One region of the Massilia sp. MP_M2 genome, then DNA from elsewhere that is predicted to be linked to it. Evidence: riboswitches for the same ligand, from Rfam matches in the RefSeq annotation. Region 1 holds a riboswitch; each other region holds the start of a gene.
What was found. A riboswitch is a leader RNA that binds a small molecule or an ion and turns the genes downstream of it on or off. The one in region 1 is predicted to bind cobalamin.
Positions count from the first base shown of each region.

Region 1 (7,961 bases):
GCCGAACACGCGCAGCGCGGCGCCCTGCCCCGCTTCGATGGTCGATGCGCCGCCCGCGACCAGCGCGCGCTGGCGCACCAGCCATTCGCGCGCGACCCGGTTGTCCTTCACGGCCTCACTACCCCAGGCGGCGCCCTGGAGCGGCGCCAGCGCGGCTTGCAAGGCTTCGCGCAGGGCTGGATCTTGCCGCGCCATCGTTTCAGCGGACGCCGCCAGCGCCAGCCGACCGGCGCGGTCGATCAGGCGGATCAGGTTCGGGTACAGGTCGCGAAAGAGGCCAGACGTGGTCACCAGCGCGTCGCGCCGCACGGCGCCCGGCACCAGGCGCACGTCAGTGACGATGCCGCGCGCATTCCAGACCGGCTCCGCGCCCATCATGGCCAGTGCGAAGCCGACCATCACGCCCTCATCACGCACGGCATCCGACGCCCACAGGATGATGCCTTCACTACCCTGCTCCCGCGCAGCGTCGCCCCTGCTGCGCGCCATCGCCTTGGCCGCCATCTTCTGCGCCAGCCCGAAACCCAGGCGCGTCGGCAGGATGTCGCCATCGACCGCGTGGAAGTTACGGCCCGTCGGCAGCGCCTCTGGTGAGCGCAGCGGGTCGTTGCCCTTGCCCGGCTCGATGTAGCGGCCATCCAGGCCCGCCAGCAGGCCGACCATCTCGCGCCGCGGCGAGTCGCGCAGCTTGTCGGCGATGGACGGATCGTCGATGCCGCTCTTGGTCATCGACTCGAGCATCAGGTCGAGCGACTTCTGGTCCCACGGCCGGCCAAACACGTGCAGGCCGAACGGCATGAATTTCTCTTGCAGCTTGGTCAGGTAGTGGCCAATCTCGTGCGCCAGTAAATCGTCATCGGCGGCGTCGAAGCCGATGCCCCTCACTTCGAGCACGTCGGACATCGATGCTTCGAGTTCGGCGCGCAGGTTCAGCGCCACGACGCGCTCGCGCATCAGTTGCGCGGCCTGCGTCTTGAGCGACTCGGACGACGCAGCTTCGAAACTCTCGACGATCTGGCGCAGCGACAGCAGCTCGTCGTACAGCGGTGTCGTCGCCAGCGGGGGCGTCAGGTGGTCGACGATGATCGCCAGCCCTCGGCGCTTGGCCTGCGTGCCTTCGCCCACGCCGTCGACGATGTATGGGTAGATGCCCGGCAGGTCACCCGCGATCAGGCTGGGATAGTCGTCGCTCGACAGACCCACCGCTTTACCGGGCAGGAATTCAAAGGTCGAGTGGCGCCCCACGTGCACGAGGGCGTCGGCCTTGAAGCGGTCGCGGATCCAGTGGTAGAAGGCCAGGTACTGGTGCGGCGGCGTGATGCTGGTATTCGCGTGCAGCAGTTCTTCATCGACTTCCCAGCCGCGCGGCGGCTGCGGACCGATGAACACATTGCCGAACGTGAGGCCCGGCACCAGCAGCTTGCCGCTGTCGACCATCACCTTGCCCGGCGCCGGCCCCCAACCGCGCATGCCTTCGATGCCGTAGCCGATCAGGCGCCGATACAGCGGCGCGAGCGCCTTGCACGGACTGGGTTTACTGTCATCGAGACAGGCGCGGTAGCCGTCTTCGAGCGCATGCAGGTCGCGCGTGGCCTGCACGCGCTGCGGATGGTCGACACCTTCGACCAGGTGCAGCAGTTCCTTGATGATCGTCTCGGCCTGTTTGCGGCCCGGCGCGCGCTCGCCCTGCGCTTCGGCGACCAGCACATCGGCATGCAGGCGGCCCAGCATGCCGTCCTTCATTTCGCCCTGCACGCGCGGTGCAAGCGTTGCGAACCAGCGCGCGTAGTCAGCCGCACTGACGCTATTGACGGTGGCGCTCATCTCGCGCAGCGCAGCGCGATCTTCGGGCAAATTCACGCCATGCGCCATGATCATGTCGAGCAGTGCTTCGGGCGTGGCCGGCAGATCGCCAACCGTGTAGCCGGCCGCCTTGAGCGCATGCAGCATGTCGAACAGCGACGCCGGTACGTTCAGGTTGTCGGCGCCGATGTTCTGGCGGCCCGGCGGGTGGTTGTAATAGACCATCGCGATGCGCTTGTCGGCATTGCGCTTGGCACGCAGCGCCAGCCAGCGGCTCACGCGCGCCGTCATACGATCGACTTCGGCCGGCAGCAGCACCGGCGGGCGGTTCTCGATGCCGGTCAGGCGGTCGCGCTGTGACTGGCCCAGCGCCGCCACCACCATCGGCTGGCCGATGCCCTGCAATTCGGGCAGCGCGACGCGGTACTGGACCGAATCGGGCGGCAAGCCGTCGGGCGAAAGCTGCCACCCGATGGCGGTGCGGTCCGACAGGCGGATCGCCTTGAACACGGGGATATCGAGGCGTTTGAAGGCTTCGCTGACGACTTCGCGCCCTTCGGCGGCGCCGACGACAAAGTCCTGCAGCACCACCAGCGCCGCCGGCCTGGCCGGCGCGATCAGCTCGGGCAGGCGCACCAGCGCTTCGCGCGACGCGCCGCCCCAGCGCGTGAGCAGCTGCACGCAGGCCTGCCCTTGTTCTTCGATGCGGCGGCACAGGGCGGCCGGCACCATGCCATCCATGTTTGCCAGGTCGAGCACGACGACGGTCGGGCGGTCCTTCAGACCAAGCTTTGCGGCGTTGCCCCAGGCGGCGGCGTCCTGCAGCTCGTTCTGGCCGACGCGCAGGCGCAGCGTCGGTTCTAGCAGCGGGGCGCCCAGCGCTGTCGACGGATGCAGCAGGTGGGCGATGAGGGCCGTCGTGTTGTCCACGCCGCCCGCTTGCCACACGCGCCGCGCCGCCAGCCATTGGCGCGCGGCGGGATTGGCCTCTGCCGCCTGCAGCGCGGCGGACGCCGGCGCTTCGGTTGCCAGTTCGCGCAGCAGCTCGGGCGCGAAGCCGGCCAGGCTGCCGTGCGCCGCGCGCGTCATCAGGTTCAGGCTTGCTTCGCCATTGAACGCCAGCACCGCGGTGCCTGGCTTTGCGTGGCGCGCCAGCGCATCCTTCATGCGGCGCGCCGGATCGCCGAACAGCGACACCGCCAGCACCGTGTCGGCGCGCGCGATCCACTGGCCTATCTCGCGTTCACTGGCGGCCATCAACTGGGCAGGTGTGCGTAACTGAATCCGGTCGCGCGGATGGCTGGCCAGGTGGCGGTGGGCGGCCTCGATCGCGCCCGGCGCGGCGCGCTCGGTGACCACGGCGAACAGGGTGGCGGCGTGGCTGTGGGCGCAGGCAAGCAGGAACGCGAGCAAAAGCGCCAGCGCAGTACAGGCGCGGGCAAGCGAAGCAGTGTTCATGTGAACGTTGACCTTTCAGCTGCGCGCCAGGGCGCGCATGACAACGGGCAGACGTCTTCCTTCCACGCTGGACGCGACAGGCCATGTGCACGCGTACGTGCGCACGCCTGCGCGAACGCATTGGCAACATAGAAGGAACGACGAACTACCAACAGGCACGCCCACACCCCGGGACGTACGCAATGCATCGTGATTGGCCGGTCTTCTGGCTTGCCGTCATCCTTCCCGGGTCCTGCCTTCCCGTGCACGGGGCACAGTGGCGTTCGACGAGGGTCGTCAGGCATACAGCAGCGGGGGCTGCGCCGGACTGGCGTGCGATGGATTCGCACACGTCACCGGCTTCCCGTTTCACCTTCCTGCAGACGAGCAGGACGGCACCATTCACTTGATTGGGCGCGATTCTACAGCCCGGGTGCGCCACTGTCACCGCATTCTTTGGCCATGCAGGTCATTTGGGAGCAGCCAGCGGCGCTGCATCGATCTTTAGCATGGCATCATCGGCGTCTGGCCTAGAATGGCGGTATCGTCCGGCATGGCCGGCACCAACTCATCCTTCGCGACGGTTCACATGATCACACAACAAGACTGCCTGGCCCTCGACGCGGCCGACCCGCTGGCGCCCCAGCGCAATGCCTTCGCGCTGCCGGACGGCGTGATTTACCTCGACGGCAATTCGCTGGGCGCCCGTCCCCGCGCGGCCCTGCAACGCGCGCAGGACGTGATCGCCGCCGAATGGGGCAATGACCTGATCCGCAGCTGGAACACGGCCGGCTGGTACGACTTGCCGCAGCGCCTGGGCACCCTGATCGCGCCGCTGATTGGCGCCGCGACCGATGAAGTGGTGGTCACCGATTCGACCTCGGTGAACCTGTTCAAGGCGCTGGCCGCGGCGCTCAAGATGCAGGCCGATGCGCCGGCGCACGCCGCACGCCGCATCATCCTCACCGAGCGCGACAACTTCCCGAGCGATATCTACATGGCCGAAGGCCTGATCGGCTGGCTCGAACACGGCTACGAGCTGCGCCTGCTCGACAGCTGGGCCGACCTGCCAGCCGCCCTCGAAGGCGACGCCGGCGCGCAGGTGGCGGTGGTGATGCTCACGCACGTCAACTACCGCACCGGGCGCATGCTCGACATGAAGACGATCACGGCGCAGATCCACGCCGCCGGCGCGCTGGCGATCTGGGACCTGGCCCATTCGGCCGGCGCAGTGGAGGTCGATCTGAACGGCGCGCAGGCTGACTTCGCGGTGGGCTGCACCTATAAATTTCTCAACGGCGGGCCCGGAGCGCCCGCGTTCATCTGGGTGCCGCAGCGCCACCACGCGCAGTTCACGCAGCCGCTCACCGGCTGGTGGGCGCACCGCCAGCCGTTCGCGATGCAGCCGGCGTTCGCACCGGTGGCCGGCATCAAGCGCGCGATGTGCGGCACGCAGCCGGTGGTGGCGCTGGCACTGATCGAATGCGGGCTGGCCGTGTTCCAGGACGTGACGATGGCGGCGCTGCGCAAGAAGTCCCTCGCCCTGTCGGACCTGTTCCTGGCGTTGCTCGAACAGGAATGCGCGGCGCATCCACTGGAGCTGATCACGCCGCGCAATCATGCGGACCGTGGCAGCCAGGTGAGCGTGACGCATCCGCACGGCTACGCAGTGATGCAGGCCCTGATCGCGCGCGGCGTGATCGGCGACTACCGCGAGCCGCAGGTCATGCGCTTTGGCTTCACGCCGCTGTACACGGGATATGACGATGTGTGGCAGGCCGTGATGGTGCTCAAGGATATCCTGGACCGCAGCGACTACCAGGTCGATGCCAAGCGCACCGCGGTGACGTGAGCGATTCTCGATCGATTCTCAAGAGAGGACACGATGCCCTGCCCTGTTACCCCTGATTCGTCCGCCAGCAACGCCGATGTGAGTGGCTGCCCTGTCGCGCAGCCCGGCTACCACGGTGCCAAGCTCGATTTCAGCAAGGACATGAGCTACGGCGACTACCTGTCGCTCGACACGATCCTCAATGCCCAGCATCCGCTGTCGCCCGAGCACAACGAGCTGCTGTTCATCGTGCAGCACCAGACCAGCGAACTGTGGATGAAGCTGATGCTGCACGAGCTGCACGGTGCGCGCGACAACATCGCGCTGGGCCAGTTGCCGGCGGCGATGAAGATGCTGGCCCGCGTGGCGGCGATCATGAACCAGCTCGTGCATGCATGGGATGTGCTGGCGACGATGACGCCGCCCGAGTACACGGCGATCCGCCCGTACCTGGGCGCGTCGTCGGGGTTTCAGTCGCACCAGTATCGCGAGATCGAATTCATCCTGGGGAACAAGAACGTCACGCATTTGCAGGTGCATCAGCACAAGCCTGACGCGCATGCGACGCTGCAGTGCGTGCTCGATAAACCGTCGCTGTATGACGAAGCGATCATGGTGATGGCGCGCAGCGGGCTGGCGGTGGATGCGGCGCGGGTTACCGGGCCGTGGCAGCAGGCGACGCGGTCGGATCCGTCGGTGAAGGCGGCGTGGATGGTGGTGTATCGCGACACTGACCAGTACTGGCCGCTGTATGAATTGGGCGAGAAGCTCGTCGATATCGAAACGGCGTTTCGCTTGTGGCGCTTCCGGCATGTGACGACGGTGCAGCGCGTGATCGGTTTTAAAACCGGCACCGGCGGCACGGACGGCGTGGGGTATCTGCGCAAGATGCTCGATGTCGTGCTGTTTCCGGAATTGTTCGAACTGCGCACCGAGCTGTAATCGCCTTCACACAAGGGGCGCATCGCCCTCACAATCGACAACCTTCGACAACCTTCGACAACCTTCGGCACCATTCGGCAACGAGAGAATCAAGCTGCACCAGCGCGGCGCCGAGTGCGAGCCGAAGGCGCACTTGCCGGTGCCGGGGGCGGTGGGTTTTATCGCGGCGGTGCCGCGCGGTGCGGTCGCTCAATACCTCGACCGCACAAAAAAGCGCCGTGAGTCACAGACCCACGGCGCTTTGATCGCTTCAACAACGTTTAGTCTTAGAACGGAATGTCGTCATCCATATCCGAGAAGTTCGGGGCCGGCTTCGGCTGTGGACGTGCTGCCGGTGCCGGTGGCGCCTGGCGTGGCGCTTGTTGGCGTGGCTGCTGTGGCGCCGAGTAGTCGTCGTCCATGCCGCCACCGCCCATACCGCCGCCCATGCCGCCGCTGTCGCCGCCCATGCCCTGGCGACCGCCCAGCATCTGCATGTTTTCAGCGATGACGTCGGTTGCGTAGCGCTCGATGCCGTCCTTGTCGGTGTACTTGCGGGTCTGCAGGCGGCCTTCGACGTAGACCGACGAGCCTTTTTTCAGGTATTGCGCGACGATCTCGGCCAGGCGGCCGAAGAACGAAATACGGTGCCACTCGGTCAGCTCTTTTTGCTCGCCGGTGTTGCGGTCTTTGGATTTGTACGAGGTGGCGACCGCGATGTTCGCGATGGCGTCGCCGCTCGGCATGTAGCGCACTTCCGGATCGCGGCCGAGGTTGCCGACGATGATGACCTTGTTAACTGATGCCATTTGATTACTCCTGCTGGGTATGATCAGCCCTGACTCTGCATGCTTCTAGGCGTCAGGGAACGTGGTGTTACAGCCCACCATTATGACGCCGGCGCCGACTTTTGCCACAATAATTTGTTGTGGCCCATCAGCCGCAATGGGGCATTCTCCTGTCGATTTTGTTGTCAATCCGACCTCGTCCATAACGCCGCAAGGGAATTATTTCAGGAATCTGAACGCTTTGTCATTGAAGCGCTCACGGATCGACCCACATACACCAGACTTCGCGTTCGCCACGCACTTGTGCACGGCGCAACCACTGGACAAATGTACAGCCGTAACAAAAACCAGCTACACTTACGGGTTCTCCCTGATTGGCCCGCTGATCATGTCTGAAGCGTTCGCGGCCCCGCCTTAACTAATAGAAAGTCTGCCCAACTTAATGGAAGAAATTCGCATTCGTGGTGCCCGCACGCACAATCTGAAGAATATCAATCTCGATCTGCCGCGCAACAAGCTGATCGTGATCACCGGTCTGTCGGGCTCCGGCAAGTCCTCGCTCGCTTTCGACACCCTGTATGCCGAAGGCCAGCGCCGCTATGTCGAGTCGCTGTCGGCCTATGCGCGCCAGTTCCTGCAGCTGATGGAAAAGCCCGATGTCGACCTGATCGAGGGCCTGTCCCCGGCCATTTCCATCGAGCAGAAGGCGACCTCGCACAATCCGCGCTCGACCGTCGGCACCGTTACCGAAATCCACGATTACCTGCGCCTGCTGTACGCGCGCGTCGGCACGCCGTATTGCCCGCAGCACCCGCACCATCCGCTGGCCGCGCAGACCGTGTCGCAGATGGTCGACTCGGTGCTGGCCATGCCGGAAGGCACCAAGCTGATGATCCTGGCGCCGGTCGTGGCTGGCCGCAAGGGCGAGCATGGCGACCTGTTCCTGTCGATGCAGGCCCAGGGCTTCGTGCGTTTCCGTATCGCCAGCGGCGTGGCCGCAGCCAAGATCTACGAGATCGACGACCTGCCCAAGCTCAAGAAGACCGAGAAGCACACGATCGACGTCGTGATCGACCGCATCAAGGTCAATCCGGACATCAAGCAGCGTCTGGCCGAGAGTTTCGAGACTGCACTGCGCCTGGCCGATGGCCGCGCGGTCGCGTACGAAATGGACACCGAGA
Region 1 covers NZ_JBCHJF010000003.1:479,284-487,244, reverse strand. The annotation lists gene RCH14_RS09875 (cobaltochelatase subunit CobN) at 1-3,261, opposite strand, end outside; cobalamin riboswitch at 3,439-3,658, opposite strand; gene kynU (kynureninase) at 3,830-5,092, shown strand; gene kynA (tryptophan 2,3-dioxygenase) at 5,126-6,013, shown strand; partial or broken gene RCH14_RS09860 (VOC family protein) at 6,087-6,218, shown strand; gene ssb (single-stranded DNA-binding protein) at 6,280-6,801, opposite strand; gene uvrA (excinuclease ABC subunit UvrA) at 7,223-7,961, shown strand, end outside.

Region 2 (7,961 bases), on a different contig from region 1:
GACGCGGGTGCCGGAGCGCCACTGGCAACGCGCGTCGCGGCGCTGGCCGCCGTGCGCGATGAAGAGGGGTATATGGCCGAGGCGCAGCCGCAACCGGACGGCAGCGTGCTGTTAATAGAAAACCATTGCCCGATCTGCGCCGCAGCACGCATGTGCCAGGACTTTTGCCGCTCGGAACTCGACGTGTTCGCGCGCGTATTGGGACCGACCGTGAAGGTGATCCGCATCGAGCATCAGTTGCATGGCGCGCGGCGCTGCGCCTACGCTGTATCGACGGCAGAATGACAAAACGGCGCCCATGGGGCGCCGTTTTGGTAGTGCCTGGCTTGCTTGCCTAGCTCAGTTGCCAACGCATTTGCCAACTCACTTGCCAACATTATGCGGAGCAGGCCGCACATTCATCACGCCGAACCAGAGGTGTTCCCACCAGTGATCGCGCGAATCCACCGTGACCAGGCATGCCTTGTCAAATCCCGACTTGAATACCAGGTCAGGACATTTGTTCGTCGCCAGCGCATGACGCTGATTCTCCGCATTGACCAGCGCGATGGAGAGCCAGATGGTCGCCATGGCGAAGATCGCCACCAGCGACCACGCAACATGGTTCACGCGGCTGGTCTCAAACAGCTCTTCCTCTTTGGGCCGTGACCCTTCGTAGATCTTGAGGATGTCGCGTTCGACGTCGTTGGTCATTTGGTCTGGGCTGCCTTCGTGACCAGTGCATCGAGGACCTGGCCAGTGGCCGTCATCAGCTGGCCCATGTCCTGGATCTTGTTCGACTGCGCCACGGTGGCTGGCGAGACGACGTATTTGCCGTCGATCACGACGGTTGGAGTGCTGCTGGCCTTGTACGCTTCGGCAACTGCCGGCAGGCGCTTGAGCTTGGTTTGCACGCCGAACGAGTTCCACGCTTCCATGAACTTGGCCTTGTCGAGCCCGTTCGAGGTTGCCCACGCAATGATGTCGTCATCCTTCATCAGGCGCTTGCGCTCGACGTGCACGGCGCGGAACACGCGGTCATGGTACTGCTCCAGCTTGCCCATGGCGTCGAGCGTCAGGAACAGGCGTGCTTCCGGGTCGCTCGCGCCCTGGAACGGCAACGGGACGCGGCGCATCACGATGTTGTCGCCCTGCTTCTTGATCCATGCATTGAGCGTCGGCTCGAATGCATTGCAGGCGCCGCAGTGGTAGGCGAAGAATTCGACGACTTCGACCTTCTTGCCAACGGTCTGGGTCGGCTGCGGCGCGGCCAGCACGGTGTATTCGGCGCCGACGCGTGGATCAGTCGGCGAAGCATTGGCGAAACCGGCAACCAGGGCGGCAGCAACGAGGGCAAAACGCAGAGTGCGCATAACATCCTTCCACATATATGATTGAGCGAACGATCGCGAGATTACCACTTTTTGCCGTTCCCCTGTCTGCAGGGCGCGATTTATTGCATTTGCTTACCGCTGAAACATGCATGCAAATACATCAGCCACCCGCGCCCGGCAAACGATGGATCAGAAGTCGTAGCGCAGCGACACTTTCAACTGGCGGCCATCGCTCGGGTAAATGCCGGCGCGGCAGCTGAACGCGTAGCTGTAGTGCTGGCGATCGAGCAGGTTCAGGCCCGATACCGACGCTTCCCATGGGCCGAAGCGGCGCGCATAGCGGGCGTCGACCGTCGTGTACGACGGCACGCGCGCGCTGCAACGATTGGCGAAGTCATCGCCAAAACGCTGGCTCGCCACCCACTGCGCGCCCACATCGGCGCTCTGGCCATTGCCGGGCGTCCAGGCCAGGCGCGTCGTCACGACATGTTTCGGCACCAGCACCATCTCGCGGCCGGCGTTCGGGCCATCACGGAAGACGGATTGCACGTACTGCCAGGCGCCGGTCACGCGCAAGTTAGTCGCCAGCAGCGCGTTGCCTTCGAATTCGACACCCTGGCGCCGGGTCGGGTCGAGGTTGGTGTTGCTGCCAAAACCGCCGGCCAGCGTCGGGTCGAAGAAGATTTCGTTCGTCAGGCGGTGATGGAATACGCAGGCCGTGGCCTTGCGCGCGTCATTGCCAACCGCGACGCCCAGCTCCAGGTCGCGCGAGGTTTGCGGCGCCAGCACGCCTGTCGTGGAACGGTAGGAGTTTTCGTCGATATTGGCGATGCGGTAGCTGCGGCCCGCTTTTGCAAACACGGTCACCTCGCGCGCGACATCAACGCTGCCTTCGAGCGTGAAGGCATTGCTTGATTGCTCGGTCTCTTCCGGGGCGGTGAAGGCGAGCGGGTCGGTGTAGTCCTTGTCGAAACGTTCATGGCGCGCGCCGACGGCCAGGCGCGCATTGTGTGGCGCGTTCCAGGTCAGTTCGTCGCGCACGTAGATCGCCTTGGAATCCTGCGTGGCGTCGCCGGCCGAGAAGCTCGACGTCACTTGGCGATCCCAGCGGGTCAGGTCGATGCCTGTGACAAATTCGTTTCGCTTGTCGCCGAGCATGGCGGTGTGGCGCAGGCGCGGCGAGAACTGGGTCTGCTCGGCCTCGTAGCGCGAACCAAACCCGCTGTAGGTCGACTTCACATCGCGCGCGCGGTGCGACAGTTCGGCTGCCAGTTCGATGGTGCCGATGCGGTGTTCGACGAAGGCGCTGATGCGGTCGGTGTCGAGCGAGCCGAAGTCGCCCGGCGTGTTGCTCTGGGTCGGGTTGGCCTGGAATTGCGCCTCGTTCAGCGAACCCGGAAAACGCGCGTCCGAGCGCGAGCTCTCGAAGCGCAGGCCAGCGCGGCCGTTCGAAGCGTACGCATATTGCACGCCGCCGCTGAAGCTCGTCTGCTCGTACTTGTTGTTGTCGCGGTAGTTGTCGGTGCGGCGGTCGGTCACGGCGGCGTCGAACGACCATGGGCCGGCGCCATGCGCGATCGAGGCGCGCAGGTCGAGGGCATCGAAGCGCCCGGCTTCGGCAAACAGCGAACCGCGCGTGCCGCTGCCGGCTGGACGGCGGGTGAAGATCTGGATCACGCCGCCGGTCGCGCCGTCGCCATACAGGACGCTGCTGCCGCCGCGCGTGATCTCGATGCGCTCGACCGTGTCGATCGAAATGCTCGAGAGCACGGTGTTGGCCAGCTCATTTTCGTTCAGGCGCACGCCGTCGACCATCACCACCACGTTCTGCGCGCTGTTGGTGCCGAAACCACGCAGGTCGAGACTGAAGTCGGGCGAGCCATCCAGGCTCTGGCGACCGAAGACGCCGCCGATCTTGCGGATCGCCGCATTCACGTCGGCCACGCCGGCGCTGCGGATCTGGTCGGCGGTGATCACGGTGGCGCCGATTGGCGTCGCGCTGGCGGGGAAGCGGGCGGCGGTGACGACGACCGGCGCCAGCGGCTCTTGCGCAGTAGCGTCTGCAGCGATGGTGGCAAAGGTCGAAACGGCGAAGGCGCACGCCACGGCGAGGGGCGCGCGGCGCGCAGGAGCTGCAAAAATCATGATGAGTGTGTTCTCGGTAAGGGGCGCCCCGCTGCGTCCCCGCAGCCCGGCGTCGAAGGAGGCGCATGGCGCCTCCACCTGTCCTGGCCGGTATCCGGGCTGGCAAGCGAGACGCCCTCACCTTCCTGTCGTGCGGACAGTGGTTATCGAGATTGTCTGCCGCGGCGCAGGATGTGCGGACGCGGCGCTTGTCGACCGTTGCGGGGGCAGCACACTTCCAGAACCGCGCGTGGCGCAGCCCTGTCGTGTTTCCCGTTTAACTTCGCGCACTGGAGGGCGCGCGAGAGCACCAAAACGGCGCGATTATACCGTGTCGGCACGCGCCCGGGCGTGATCAGCTGCCGCGCTTGCCGCGCGACTGCTCTTCGAGCTTGGCGGCCAGCTTCTCGGCCGCCAGGCGGGCTTTCTCGGCGACCTCGGCCGCGTGCAGGGCCAGGCTGGCCGCGCGCGAAACCGGCGTTTCCAGGCTGATGCGGCCAAGGGCGCCCTGGCGGTAATCCTGCAGCAGCGAGTGGGCTGCCTTTTCGTAGTCGTACTCGCCCCCGCGCACACGGAAGCCACGGCGCATCGCCACGCCTTCGATGACGCCCACGCCATCCATGCCATCTGTTTTCAGGCCATAGCGCGCGGTGAGCAGGTGCGGGTAGCGCTGCAGCAGCAGCTCGCCCAGGTATTCGGCCACTTCTTCTTCGACCAGCGCATTGGTGCCGATCGCGTGGCTGGCCGCCAGCATCAGGCCATCGCTGGCCATGGCGATCTTTGGCCACAGCATGCCGGGCGTGTCGACCAGGACCACGTTCTTGTTCAGGTACAGGCGCTGCTGGACCTTGGTCACGGCCGGCTCGTCGCCCACCTTGGCCACGCGTTTTTTCAGCAGCGCGTTCATCAACGTCGACTTGCCGACGTTGGGGATGCCCATGATCATGATGCGCAGCGGCTTCGTCGGCACACCGCGGTGCGGCGCCAGCGACAGGGCCAGATCGGGGATGCGGGCGACGTCAGCCGGCTTCTTGGTCGTCATCGGGTAGGCCGTGACGCCATCCTGCGCATCGTAATAGGCTTTCCAGGCGGCGGTAGCGACCGGATCGGCCAGATCGATCTTGTTCAGGATTTTGAGGCTGGGACGCTGGCGGAACTTGCGCAGCTGGTCCACCAGTGGGTTGCAGCTCGCCTCGGGCAGGCGTGCATCGAGGACTTCGATCACCAGATCGATGTTCTCCATCTGCTCGGCCGCTTCCTTCTTGGCCGCATTCATGTGGCCCGGGAACCATTGTATCGACATGCTATTGCTTTCTTTATCTTTCGTTCAAGGTGCTATTTTACGCTGGTGGCGCACGCTGGCGTCGCGAACCCGCCACAGTCGGCCTTTCTCTTCTGCATGACGTTGACCCGTTGCAACACTGTTGACATATTCGGCGTGCACACTGGCCCTTGACCACAGGTGGTGGCAGGACGCAGCGGAGACGACATATGCGCGCACGGGACAGACTGAAACGATCGATGGCACGCTGGTATGGCGTCGGCTTGCTGTGCTGCGCCATCGTGGTATCTGCGCTGGTCGAGTTGCCGCTGGTGCCTTACTGAAGCGGACCCGCTGCGCTGCATGCGGCGGGCGGCAACGTGGCGGCCGGATCGAACGCCGATAAGCGGTCGCGCGCCGCCGAGCGGTCTTTCGCATACTCGGCCAGGTAGCGGCTGCGTTCCTCGCTCTGCCACTCGCGATCGGGCACGCCTGCCAACGACAGCGTGCGGCTGACCAGCACGGGGCCCTCGCGGCGCGCCAGCAGCAGCCGGTCCGGGTCGGCATTCTCGCGCAGCAGATAGCCTTCGACGTCGCGCAGCACCAGTGGCAATAACGGCCTGGGGTTGGCGTCGTGCAGCAGCTTGCCGTGCACGCGCAAGGGTACCGCCTGCGTGCCCTGCCCCAGCAGCTCGTTGAAGCTCGCCAGCGCGAACGGGCGCCCCAGCGCGTCGTCGATGCGGCCGCTGACAACGTAGCGGCCAGCGATGCGCACGTCGAGTGGCAGCGTGAATTCGAGCGCGTCCTGGCCGATCGCTTCATGCGGGGCGCCGCTCCAGATGGCCGGCAGTTCGGGCGAGTAGATCACATCGAACCACACGATGCCCGTGCGGCCGCCAGCGCTGAAGCGCACTTCGCTGCGGATGGTGCCGTGAAAGCGCGCCAGCGCGCCCGCATGCGGCGCGAACGTGGCGCGCCAGTCGTCGCCGTCCTGTGCAAACACCAGCGTCACGCTGGGCGCAGCGCGCGTCCCCGGCGCGGCCATGCCCTGGGCCAGCGCGCGTGAGACCACCAGTGGCAGCGCCACGCCTTGAGCATCGACGGCGCGCAGCGAGAACGCCACCGTCTCGCCCGCCGCCAGATAGACGCGCGACTGCGCGCTCTGCACCAGCACGGCCGGATCGCTGTCGCCGCCCTGGACGCGCAGCGGGTTCGATTCGCGCACCGGCTGGTTCGGATACAGCTGGTCGGGATGCTGCCCGGCCGGGCGCGATGTGTGCGGGTAGCGGGTTTGCTGGAGGTAGCTACAGTAGGTGTGCTGCGTTAAGCGAAGCTGCCAGGCAAGCTGGCGACGATGCGCGGTACGCTCTTCGCCAGCAGAAGGCATGATCGGCACCGGCCCAAAAAAATGCAGGCCGGCCAGCGGCGCCGGTGCAGCAAGCGCCGGCGCCGGATCGGCCGCGCGCAGCAGGCCGGCCAGCAGCCATGCCGCCAGCAGACATGCAAGCAGAGCCGTAGCGGCAATGACGGCGCGCCGCGCCAGCCAGAACGGTCGCGGCCTAGTTGGCCGTATCGACCATCGCCGCACGGACGACCCCGATGACGCCAGCCCAGTTGCCGTCGCCATAGTGATTGAAGCCTTCACCGTCGTCGCGGAATACGACCGAGTGCCAGCTCCACTTGACGCTGCCGCCCTGGTTCGGCGCGGTGCCCAGGCGCAGGTCGTCACACAGCCAGTCGCCCGGATTGCACAGCGCACGGCCCGCATTGCCGGCCACGCCGCCGCTGCTGTGATATGCCACCACCTCGTCGTCCTGGCCCGGCAACAGGAAAGAGTACGCCGTGCCGCGCGCGCCGGCGTAGCGGTAGAACCAGACGTTGCGGGTGTCGTTATGGTTGTACATGGCGCGCGCGGTACTGGTCTTGAGGTCTTGCACGAGTGGCTCGGAGGTGGTCCAGGCACCGGCGTTGGCGAGCTCGGAGCCGCCCGCCGCGCCGGCCGCGACACGCACCCATTTGAGGTTCCAGCCGGTCTGCATAGCGCCGTTGGCGGCGCACACGCCGTTGGCGTTCGCACTGGCGTCGGTGACGGCGCGCGTCGAACCGCCGTAGTTGGCCAGTGTGTACCCGAGCAGCAGGTCACCGGCGCTGTAGGCGGCGATATAGCACCAGTTCTGGCCCGTGCAGAAGCAGTCGAGCGCAGCGCGCACGCGGCCGCTTTGCGACGCGATGCTGCTGCGGCCATCCCAGTTGACCGCCTGCTTGTTGATGCCCGCAGGGGTAGTGGCCGGGCCCCAGTAGCGAAAGTCGCTGTAGTTGCCGGGCGCGCCGCCGCTGTGACGGCCGTTGATCCACAGCGTGTAGTTGGTGGCGCCCGCCACGGTGCTGGCCAACAGCAGGCACAAGGTGCAAAGGACGTAGAGGGCGTACGGGATGCGGCGGTGCTTCATGCTGGTCTCCTCGCTGCCCGGCGTGTGCAGGTGCTACGCCGGTGCTACGTTAGAGAGCAGAATGCCGCTGCGGTTCCCCGACTATTCGAGATCGGCCAGCACCTTCAGGTGCGCCACCACGCTGCGCCCCAGCGACGACAACTCGTAACCGCCTTCAAGACAGCTGACGATCCGCCCGCCGGCGTGCTGGTTGGCCACCGCCAGGATCTGCCGCGTGATCCACGCGTAGTCCGCCTCGACCAGCCCGATGCCGCCCATGTCGTCGTCGCGATGGCCGTCGAAACCGGCCGACACAAAAATCATCTGCGGCTTGAAGGCATGCAGCGCCGGCAGCCACTGCTCCAGCACCAGCTGGCGCACGGTGTCGCCGTCGCAGCGCGCCGGCACCGGCACGTTCACGCACGTGGCCGTGATCGGCTCGGGCTCGGTGTACGGAAAGAACGGGTGCTGGAAGAAGCTCGCCATCAGCACGCGCGGATCGTCCTTGAACGCGTCGGCAGTGCCGTTGCCGTGATGGACATCGAAATCGATGATCGCCACACGCGCCAGCCCGTGGGCCTCGAGCGCGTGGCGCGCGGCGATGGCCACGTTGTTGAAGAGGCAAAAGCCCATCGGCTCGGTCGGCGTGGCGTGGTGGCCCGGCGGGCGCACCGAGCAAAAGGCGTTGGTCACCGTGCCCGCGATGACGTCGTCAGTTGCGGCCACCGCGGCGCCGGCCGCGCGCAGCGCCGCCTGATAGCTGTGCTGATTGAGCAGCGTGTCACCGTCAAGTGGATAGTAGTCGCCCGGCGTGGCCGGCACGTGGTCGCGCAC
Region 2 covers NZ_JBCHJF010000001.1:197,081-205,041, forward strand. The annotation lists gene RCH14_RS00885 (metalloregulator ArsR/SmtB family transcription factor) at 1-285, shown strand, start outside; gene RCH14_RS00890 (hypothetical protein) at 364-693, opposite strand; gene RCH14_RS00895 (thiol:disulfide interchange protein DsbA/DsbL) at 690-1,352, opposite strand; gene RCH14_RS00900 (TonB-dependent receptor) at 1,503-3,458, opposite strand; cobalamin riboswitch at 3,526-3,767, opposite strand; gene ylqF (ribosome biogenesis GTPase YlqF) at 3,793-4,740, opposite strand; gene RCH14_RS00910 (hypothetical protein) at 5,036-6,286, opposite strand; gene RCH14_RS00915 (hypothetical protein) at 6,258-7,148, opposite strand; gene RCH14_RS00920 (histone deacetylase family protein) at 7,230-7,961, opposite strand, start outside.
Region 2: another riboswitch for cobalamin. It lies ahead of RCH14_RS00900 (TonB-dependent receptor); the one in region 1 lies ahead of RCH14_RS09875 (cobaltochelatase subunit CobN).

Region 3 (7,961 bases), on a different contig from region 1:
TGTCTGCGTGCGCTGCTTGACGGTATGCGCCTGCGGCGGTACGTCGGTGGCCAGCAGCGAATAGTGGAAGGTATGGCCGCGCAGCTCGCCATCCGGTGTGGCCAGCGCGAGCATGCCGAGGCCAGCCAGGCGCTTTTGCATCGCCACTTCGCCCGCTAGCAGGCCTGCCATTTCCCAGCGCCGGCCATCGCCGTCGGTCAGGCCGTCGGCCAGGGCCATCATGCCACCGCATTCGGCCACGATCGGCACGCCACGCGCATGGGCCGCGCGGATCGAGTCGCGCCAGCGCGTTGCACCTTGCAGCGCCGCGCCATGCAGTTCGGGATAGCCGCCCGGCAGGTACACGGCGTCGGCATGGTCCGGCACCGCCTCGTTCGACAGCGGTGCAAAATACGTGATCTGCGCCCCCATCGCCTTGAGCAGCGCGACGTTGGCCGGATACACGAACATGAACGACGGATCGTGCGCGATCGCGATCGTGCGGCCGGCCAGCGGCGTGTCGATCTGCGCCGGGACGGCGTGCGCTGGTGCCAGCAGCGGCAGCGCATCCCACGCCGCCTCGTCGAATTCGATGCTGTCGGCCAGCGCGTCGAGGATGCCCTGCAGCTCGTCGACTTCACCCGGCAGCACCAGGCCCAGATGCCGTTCGGGCAACTGAAGCTCCTGGCGTGCCAGGGTGCCGATCAGCGGAATGTCGCGCAGCGACTCCTTGACCATCTCCGCGTGGCCGCTGCTGGCAACGCGGTTGGCGATCACGCCCGCCATCTGCACGGGACCATAGTCACGCAAGCCTTGTGCCACGGCGCCGGCCGTCTGGGCCATGGCCGATGCATCCAGTACGGCGAGCACGGGAATGCCGAACGCGCGCGCCAGGTCGGCGCTCGACGGCGTGCCGTCGTACAGGCCCATCACGCCTTCGACCAGGATTGCGTCGGCATCGGCAGCAGCGGCCTGCAGGCGCTGGCGGCATGCCTCGGGGCCGACCATCCACAGATCCAGATTATCGACCGGCGTACCGCACGCGCTTTCCAGCATCACCGGATCGACAAAGTCGGGGCCGCACTTGAACACGCGCACGCGCTTGCCCATGCGGGTCAAACGCCGCGCCAGCGCGGCCGTGACGGTGGTCTTGCCCTGGCCGGAAGCCATTGCCGCCACCAGCACCACGCGCGCACCGGGATGCGCGCTCATTACCACTCCGTCCCGGCCTGGGCGACGATCCCCGCGTTGAACGCGTGCTTGACGACGTTCATCTCGGTGACCGTGTCGGCGACTGCCACCAGTTCGGGTGGCGCGCCACGGCCCGTGATCACCACGTGCTGCATGGTCGGGCGGTCGAGCAGGTCGGCGATCACGGTGTGCACGTCGACGTACCCGTATTTGAGGGCGATATTCAGTTCGTCCAGCACCACCATGCCGATATTCGGATCGGACAGGAATTGCTTGGCCAGCGCCCACGCCTCGGTCGCTTTCTCGATGTCGCGCTCGCGGTTCTGCGTTTCCCAGGTATAGCCTTCGCCCATCGCATGAAAGCGCACTTCGTCCGGGAAGCGGCGCAGGAAGGTTTCTTCGCCGGTCGACAGCGCACCCTTGATGAACTGGACCACGCCGACCTGCATGCCGTGGCCCAGCGCGCGCGCGACCATGCCGAACGCGCTCGAGCTCTTGCCTTTGCCGTTGCCGGTATTGACGATGATGATGCCGATTTCCTTGTCGGCCGACGCGATTTTTGCGTCGATGACGGCTTTCTTGCGCTCCATGCGCACGCGATGGCGTTCGTTCAGCGCGGCAGTTTGTTCGGGAGTCATGTCGTTCATGCGAAATCCTCTTTGGGGATGAAAATGCGGCGGCCATGATGCTCGATCATCTCGATCGGGTGGCCGAGGTAGTCGCCCAGCAGCGCGCTCTGCATGGTCTGTGCGTTGGTGCCGGCGTGCCAGCGGCCATCGCCCATCAGCAGCAGCACGTGCGTCGAGATGCGCGAGGCCAGGTTCAGGTCGTGGCCGATCATGACCACGGTGTGGCCCTGCTCGCGGCACAGGCGCGCGAGCAGGCCCATGACGCTTACCTGGTGCGCCAGGTCGAGCGCATTGGCTGGCTCGTCGAGCAGCAGCAGCGGTGTTTGTTGGGCCAGCAGGGCGGCAATCGCCACGCGCTGGCGCTCGCCGCCGGAGAGCGTGCGCACGTCGCGCGACGCCAGTTCAAGCACATCCATCGACGCCAGCGCTTCCAGCGCAATCTGATGGTCGTCGCTGCCTTCCCAGTAGCGGTTGGCGTGGTACGGGTGCCGCGCCGAGAGCACGCTCTCGAGCACCGTGTAGGCAAAGGCGTCGTGGCGCGACTGGGCGAGAAAGGCACGTTCGCGCGCCAGGTCGGTCAGCGGCCAGGCCGCCAAGGCGCGCCCGCCGATGTGGACCGCGCCGCCGTCGGGCTGGTGCAAACCCGCCAGCGTGCGCAGCAAGGTGCTCTTGCCGGCGCCGTTGCGGCCGATGATGCTCCAGCATTCGCCGGGTTGCGCGGCCCAGTTCAGGCCTTGCACCAGGGTGCGCCCGGCAATGGACAGGCGCAGGTCGTGGGTGGCGATGACGGTCATTTGCGCATGCGGTGCAGTTGATACAGAAAGACCGGCGCCCCGATCATCGCCGTGATGGCGCCGACCGGCAGTTGCTGCGGCGCGACGATCGTGCGCGCCAGCGTATCGCACAGCACGAGGAACGCGCCGCCACTCAGGACGACAGCGGGAATCAGCACGCGGTGGTCGGGGCCGAAGGCGAAGCGGCAGGCGTGCGGCACGATCAGGCCGACAAAGCCGATGGCGCCGGCGCTGGTGACGGCGCTCGCAGTGAGCAGCGCCGACACGAAGAACAGACCCTTGCGCAGCGCACTCACACGCACGCCCAGCGTGACGGCGTTTTCGGCGTGCAGCGCGACCATGTTCATGGCGCGCGCGCTGCGCATGGCAAACAGCAGCGCGCCGATCAGGACAATCCAGGGGGCCAGGCGCAGCGGTGCGCCGGCCAGGTCGCCGATCAGCCAGAAGATCATGCTGCGCAGGCGCCCCTCTGGCGCGATCGACAGCATGAGGGTGACAAGGGAGCCGCATAAGGCCGAGACGATCACGCCGGTCAGCAGCAGCATCGAGGCGCCACCTTCGGCGGCCTGGCCGCTGCGCAGGTCGCGCCGCGCCAGGGCGTACAGCAGCAGGGAGACGCCGACGGCGCCGGCCAGTGCGGCCGCATCGACCATCAGCGTGGACGCCATGAGCAGCAGGGCGAGGAGGGCGCCGACCGAGGCGCCGGACGAGACGCCCAGCACATACGGGTCGGCGAGGGGATTGCGTAACAGTGCCTGCATCATCAGGCCGGCCAGGGCGAGGGCGCCGCCAGTGGCAAAGGCCACCAGCGCGCGGCTGGCGCGCAGGTCGAGCAGGGATGCGGACAGGGATTCGGGTTGGCCGCTGGCCAATTGGCGCAGGGCGTCGGGGATGTCGCTGAGCGGCACGCGGATGGAACCGGTCATGCCCGAGAACAGCAGGGTGGCGATGGCCAGGACCAGCATGGCGCCGACGATGAGCGTGGCGCGTTGGCGTAATGACGGGACGGGTGCTTGCATGCGGGCCCTGATAGTTGATCGATGCCCGCGGCGCGTGCGCCGCGAGCGGAAAATGCCAGCTTAACGGATGCCGTAGCGCAGCGACGCGAACCAGGTGCGCCCGCTCGTGCCGTAGTTGCGCGCTACTTCGTAGTTCTTGTTCGCGACGTTGTTCACGCGCAGCAGCAACGACCAGTCGGGCGTGAACTGCCACGTGGAGTACAGGTTCAGCAAGCCGTAGCCCGCCAGGCGGTTGGTATTGGCGGCGTTGTCGAAACGCTCGCCCGACACGGTCAGCTCGGCGCCGCTCTTGAGTTGGCCCATCACATAGTCGGCAGCGAAGTTGGCGTGCTTTTTCGCGCGGCGCGCCAGCTGGCGGCCGGTGGTGTCATCGCGCGGATCCTGCCAATCGAGGCTGGCGCGCAGGTTCACGTCCATCAGGCGCATGCTGCCAGCCAGCGAGAAGCCTTCGAGCGTCGCTTCGTTGACGTTGTAGGCGCAGCTGCCTTTTCCGCCATTTCTGCCGTCCGGGCATGGCGTGCTTGAAACGATCATGTCGGTCAGGCGATTGTGGAAGTAGGTGGCATCGAGCTTGTAGCCGTTGCCGTCGTAGCGCAGGCCCACTTCGCGGTTGCGGCCTTTTTCAGGCTTGTTCGTCGCCAGGCCGTAGCCCGGGAAGTACAACTCGTTGAAGGTCGGGGCGCGAAAGCTCGTGCCGATGCTGGCAGTGGCGCGCAGGCCGTTGCCGAACTCGTAGCCGTAGCCGGCAGCGCCGGTGTTCTGGCTGCCGTAGACCGAGCGGTCCTGGCGCGCGCTGACGTCCAACAGGTGATTGGCGCGCTTGGCCGAATACGCCGCTGCATACGAATTCGTGATGCGCGTCTCGCGCATCGACGAGACTTCTTCCTTGCGGTGGTTGAACAGCAGCTGCAGCGTGTCCTGGCCGATGGCGACGTTGTTCTGCCACGAGAATTCGTTCTGCTCGGTGTCGATCTGGCTGGCACCGCTGGCCGTGGCGTTGCTGAAGTTGCCCGACTTGTCTTCCGAACGTGCGTACTGCACGGTGCTGCGCCAGTTCGGCAGCAGTTGGTTGGTCATGTAGACGGCGCCGGTGTTCAGGTCCGAGTCGCTGTGCACATCGTAGTTGCCCGAACCACTGGCGTCGTACTGGCTGAACGTGCGGCTGGCAAGGAACTGGGCGCCGATCTCGTGACCCGGTGCGAGCGCCATCGACACGCGGCCGTTGGCGTTGCGGCGGCGGTAGCCGTCTTCGTCGGCGTTGTAGCCCGATGCACCCGGACGGGTGGACGAGAAGCCGTCCGATTCTTCATAGCCGGCGCCGAAGGCGTAGCTGATGGCGTTCGGGCCGCCGCTCTTGCCGAAGATGCCCGCGTCGCCCTGCAGCGTGGCGTTGCTGCCCGCACCGACCGAAGCGGTGACGACAGGTGCGCCTTCGCCCTTGCGGGTAAAGATCTGGATCACGCCGCCGATGGCATCGGCGCCGTACAGCGTGCTCAATGGCCCATAGACGATTTCGATGCGGTCGATCGCGCCCAGCGGGATCGCATTCCAGCTGGCGGTGCCGGTGGTGGCCGAGCCGATGCGCACGCCGTCGAGCAGCACGACGATCTGGTTGGCGTTCGCGCCGCGCACGTAGACGCTGGTCGCGGCGCCGGCCGGGCCGTTGCGGGTGATCTCGATGCCGCGCTGGCGCTGCAGGACGTCGGCCACCGAGCCGGCGCCGGAGCGCGCGATTTCTTCGGCGTTGATGACGGTGGTATCGGCGACGAGGTCCGCTGCGGTTTGCGGGGTACGGGTGGCGGTGACGACGACGGTGTCAGCGACTTCAGCGATGGCGGTGGACGAGATGAGGGCGAGTGCGAGCGACACGGCGGCCGCTTGCCGGCTTACTGGAAAATTCATGAGTGTTTCTTATTAAAGGCATCCCGCCGACGTCCCCGTGGGCTGGATTCAAAGGATCGCGCTGTGCGCGTATCCACCTTTTGGCCGGTATCCGGGCTGGCAAGTATGGCCGTCCCACCTTCCCATGCTTAAAAAGCACAGTGGTATGAGGGGGCGGTTCGCCGCAGGACCCGAAGAGAGGCTGCAGCACTTGCTTACCGTTGCGGGGGCAGCACGCGTTGGCCCTGTGAAGAGCTTCGTGTTTCCCGTTTAACTGCACCTGCGAACGCAGGTGCGAGCACCAAAACGCGCTCATTATAAGGTGGTTGCCCCGGCCGTTGTCAGATTTCCAGCACCATCACTTCGCCGTAGCCGATCTGGTGTGGTGTCGATGCTGCACGCAGCGCAGCATCGCGCAGCGCGCCGCCAGCGGCCAGCGCATGCAGCAGGCGCATGGTGCCGGCGTGGCAGATGACGAGTACCTCGGCGTGTCCTGCGCGCTGGATATCGGCGAGAAAGGCGGCCACGCGCACGGCCACTTGCATGACGTTTTCGCCGCCACCAGGGCGGTAGTCGAGCAGGTCGGCGCTCCAGGCATCGATCTCGTCCCGGGGGATGTCGTCCCAGTGGCGCAGCTCCCAGGCGCCAAAGTCCATCTCGGCCAGGCGCGCGTCGAACGTCGGCGCGGTTGACAGCTGCTGCGCCAATACGGCGCTGCGTTGCAACGGGCTGGCGTAGACCGGCATGGCGCCGGGCAGGTTCTGATGCTTCAGCGCCGCCAGCACGCGTGCGGTGTCGGCGTCCTGCGCCGGCAGGTCGGTGCGGCCGTAGCAGTGCCCGGCCGGTACCGCCGGTTTCGGGTGGCGCACGAGGTAGAGGCGCATCAGGCCAGCGCGCCGCGGCCGAGCGTGGCCACTACCGCGATATAGATGGTCACTTCGGCCAATTGCTGCACGGCGCCGAGACAGTCGCCCGTATAGCCCTGCAGCCGGCGCGTGAATGTGCGGGCCAGCCAGCGCGTGGCCAGCAAGGCCGCGAACAGCGCCGCGCCAAGCGCGGCCAGGTCGAGCAGCCCAACGGCGAGAAGGACGAGCGCAGGCACCAGCACCGTGAGCGTCGCGATCCCGAATTCGTTGCTGCTCATGCGCACGGCCAGCGGCTTGGCCTTGCCTTCGGCGCGGGCATATTCCATCTGCCAGATCAGGGACGTGGCGGCAAGACGCGAGAGCGGGTGGGCCAGCAGCAAAGCGCCGATGGCGGTCAGGGGCGGCAGCGTGGCGAGTGCGGCCAGCTTGGCGCTCAGCATGCAGACGATGCCGATCGCGCCATACGCACCGACGCGCGAATCCTTCATGATCTCGAGCGCACGCTCTTTCGTCATGCCGCCACCCAGTCCATCGCAGGTGTCTGCGAAGCCGTCTTCATGGAAAGCACCTGTGAGGTAGATGGTCGCCGCGGTGGAGAGCACGGCGGCCACTGGTGCTGGCAGCCAGTGCGCGGCGATGAAGTAGACGGCCGCACCGATGGCGCCCACCACCACACCGACCAGCGGGAAGTAGCGCGACGCATGATTGAGCCATGCCGGCTCGAAGCCGACCCAGTGCGGGATCGGCAGCCGCGTGAAGAACTGCAGCGCGATGAAGAACAGGCGCAGTTGGTGGATCATGCCGCGTGCTCGCCCAGTTGCTGCGAGACCTGGGCCGATGCAAACGTCGCCATCTCGCCCAGGAAGTTGGCCGCTGCGTGCAGCAGGGGCAGGGCGAGCGCGCTACCGGTGCCTTCGCCCAGGCGCAGGCCCAGGTCGAGAAGCGGGTGAGCGCCCAGTTGCTCGAGCAGCAGGGCGTGGCCATGCTCTCCTGAGCAGTGTGCGAAGACGCAATAGTCGAGGATAGCGGGTTGCAGTCGCGCGGCGACCAGCAGCGCGCTGGTGACGATGAAGCCGTCGATCAGCAGCACCTTGCGCAGGCTGGCTGCCTGCAGCATGGCCCCCGCCATCATCGCGATCTCGAAGCCGCCGAAAGTCGCGAGAACCTCGAGCGGTTCGCGCGCGCTGGCGTGATGCGCGACCGCGGCGGCGACGACCTGCTCTTTATGGCGGATGCCGTCGAGCGTCAGGCCCGTGCCGGCGCCGACGCAGGCAGGAGCCGGTTGCCCGGTCAGCTTGTGCATCAGGGCTGCGGCGGCGGTGGTGTTCCCGATGCCCATCTCGCCGAAGCCCACGACGTTGCCGGGCAGCTCGCGTGCCAGGGTCATGCCGTGCTCGAGGGCGGTCGCGCAGTCCTGCGCCGACATTGCCGGCTCGATGGCGAAGTTGCGAGTGCCCTTGCCGATCTTGCGGTCGAGCAGGCCATCGCGCACACCGAAGTCGTGATTGACGCCGGCGTCGATCACGCGCAGTGCGCAGCCATTCTGGCGCGCGAACACATTGATGGCCGCGCCGTTGGCCAGGAAGTTCTCGACCATCTGCC
Region 3 covers NZ_JBCHJF010000018.1:623-8,583, reverse strand. The annotation lists gene RCH14_RS23805 (cobyrinate a,c-diamide synthase) at 1-1,191, opposite strand, end outside; gene cobO (cob(I)yrinic acid a,c-diamide adenosyltransferase) at 1,191-1,817, opposite strand; gene RCH14_RS23795 (ABC transporter ATP-binding protein) at 1,814-2,593, opposite strand; gene RCH14_RS23790 (iron ABC transporter permease) at 2,590-3,612, opposite strand; gene RCH14_RS23785 (TonB-dependent receptor domain-containing protein) at 3,673-5,514, opposite strand; cobalamin riboswitch at 5,579-5,814, opposite strand; gene RCH14_RS23780 (histidine phosphatase family protein) at 5,835-6,377, opposite strand; gene RCH14_RS23775 (adenosylcobinamide-GDP ribazoletransferase) at 6,377-7,159, opposite strand; gene cobT (nicotinate-nucleotide--dimethylbenzimidazole phosphoribosyltransferase) at 7,156-7,961, opposite strand, start outside.
Region 3: another riboswitch for cobalamin. It lies ahead of RCH14_RS23785 (TonB-dependent receptor domain-containing protein); the one in region 1 lies ahead of RCH14_RS09875 (cobaltochelatase subunit CobN).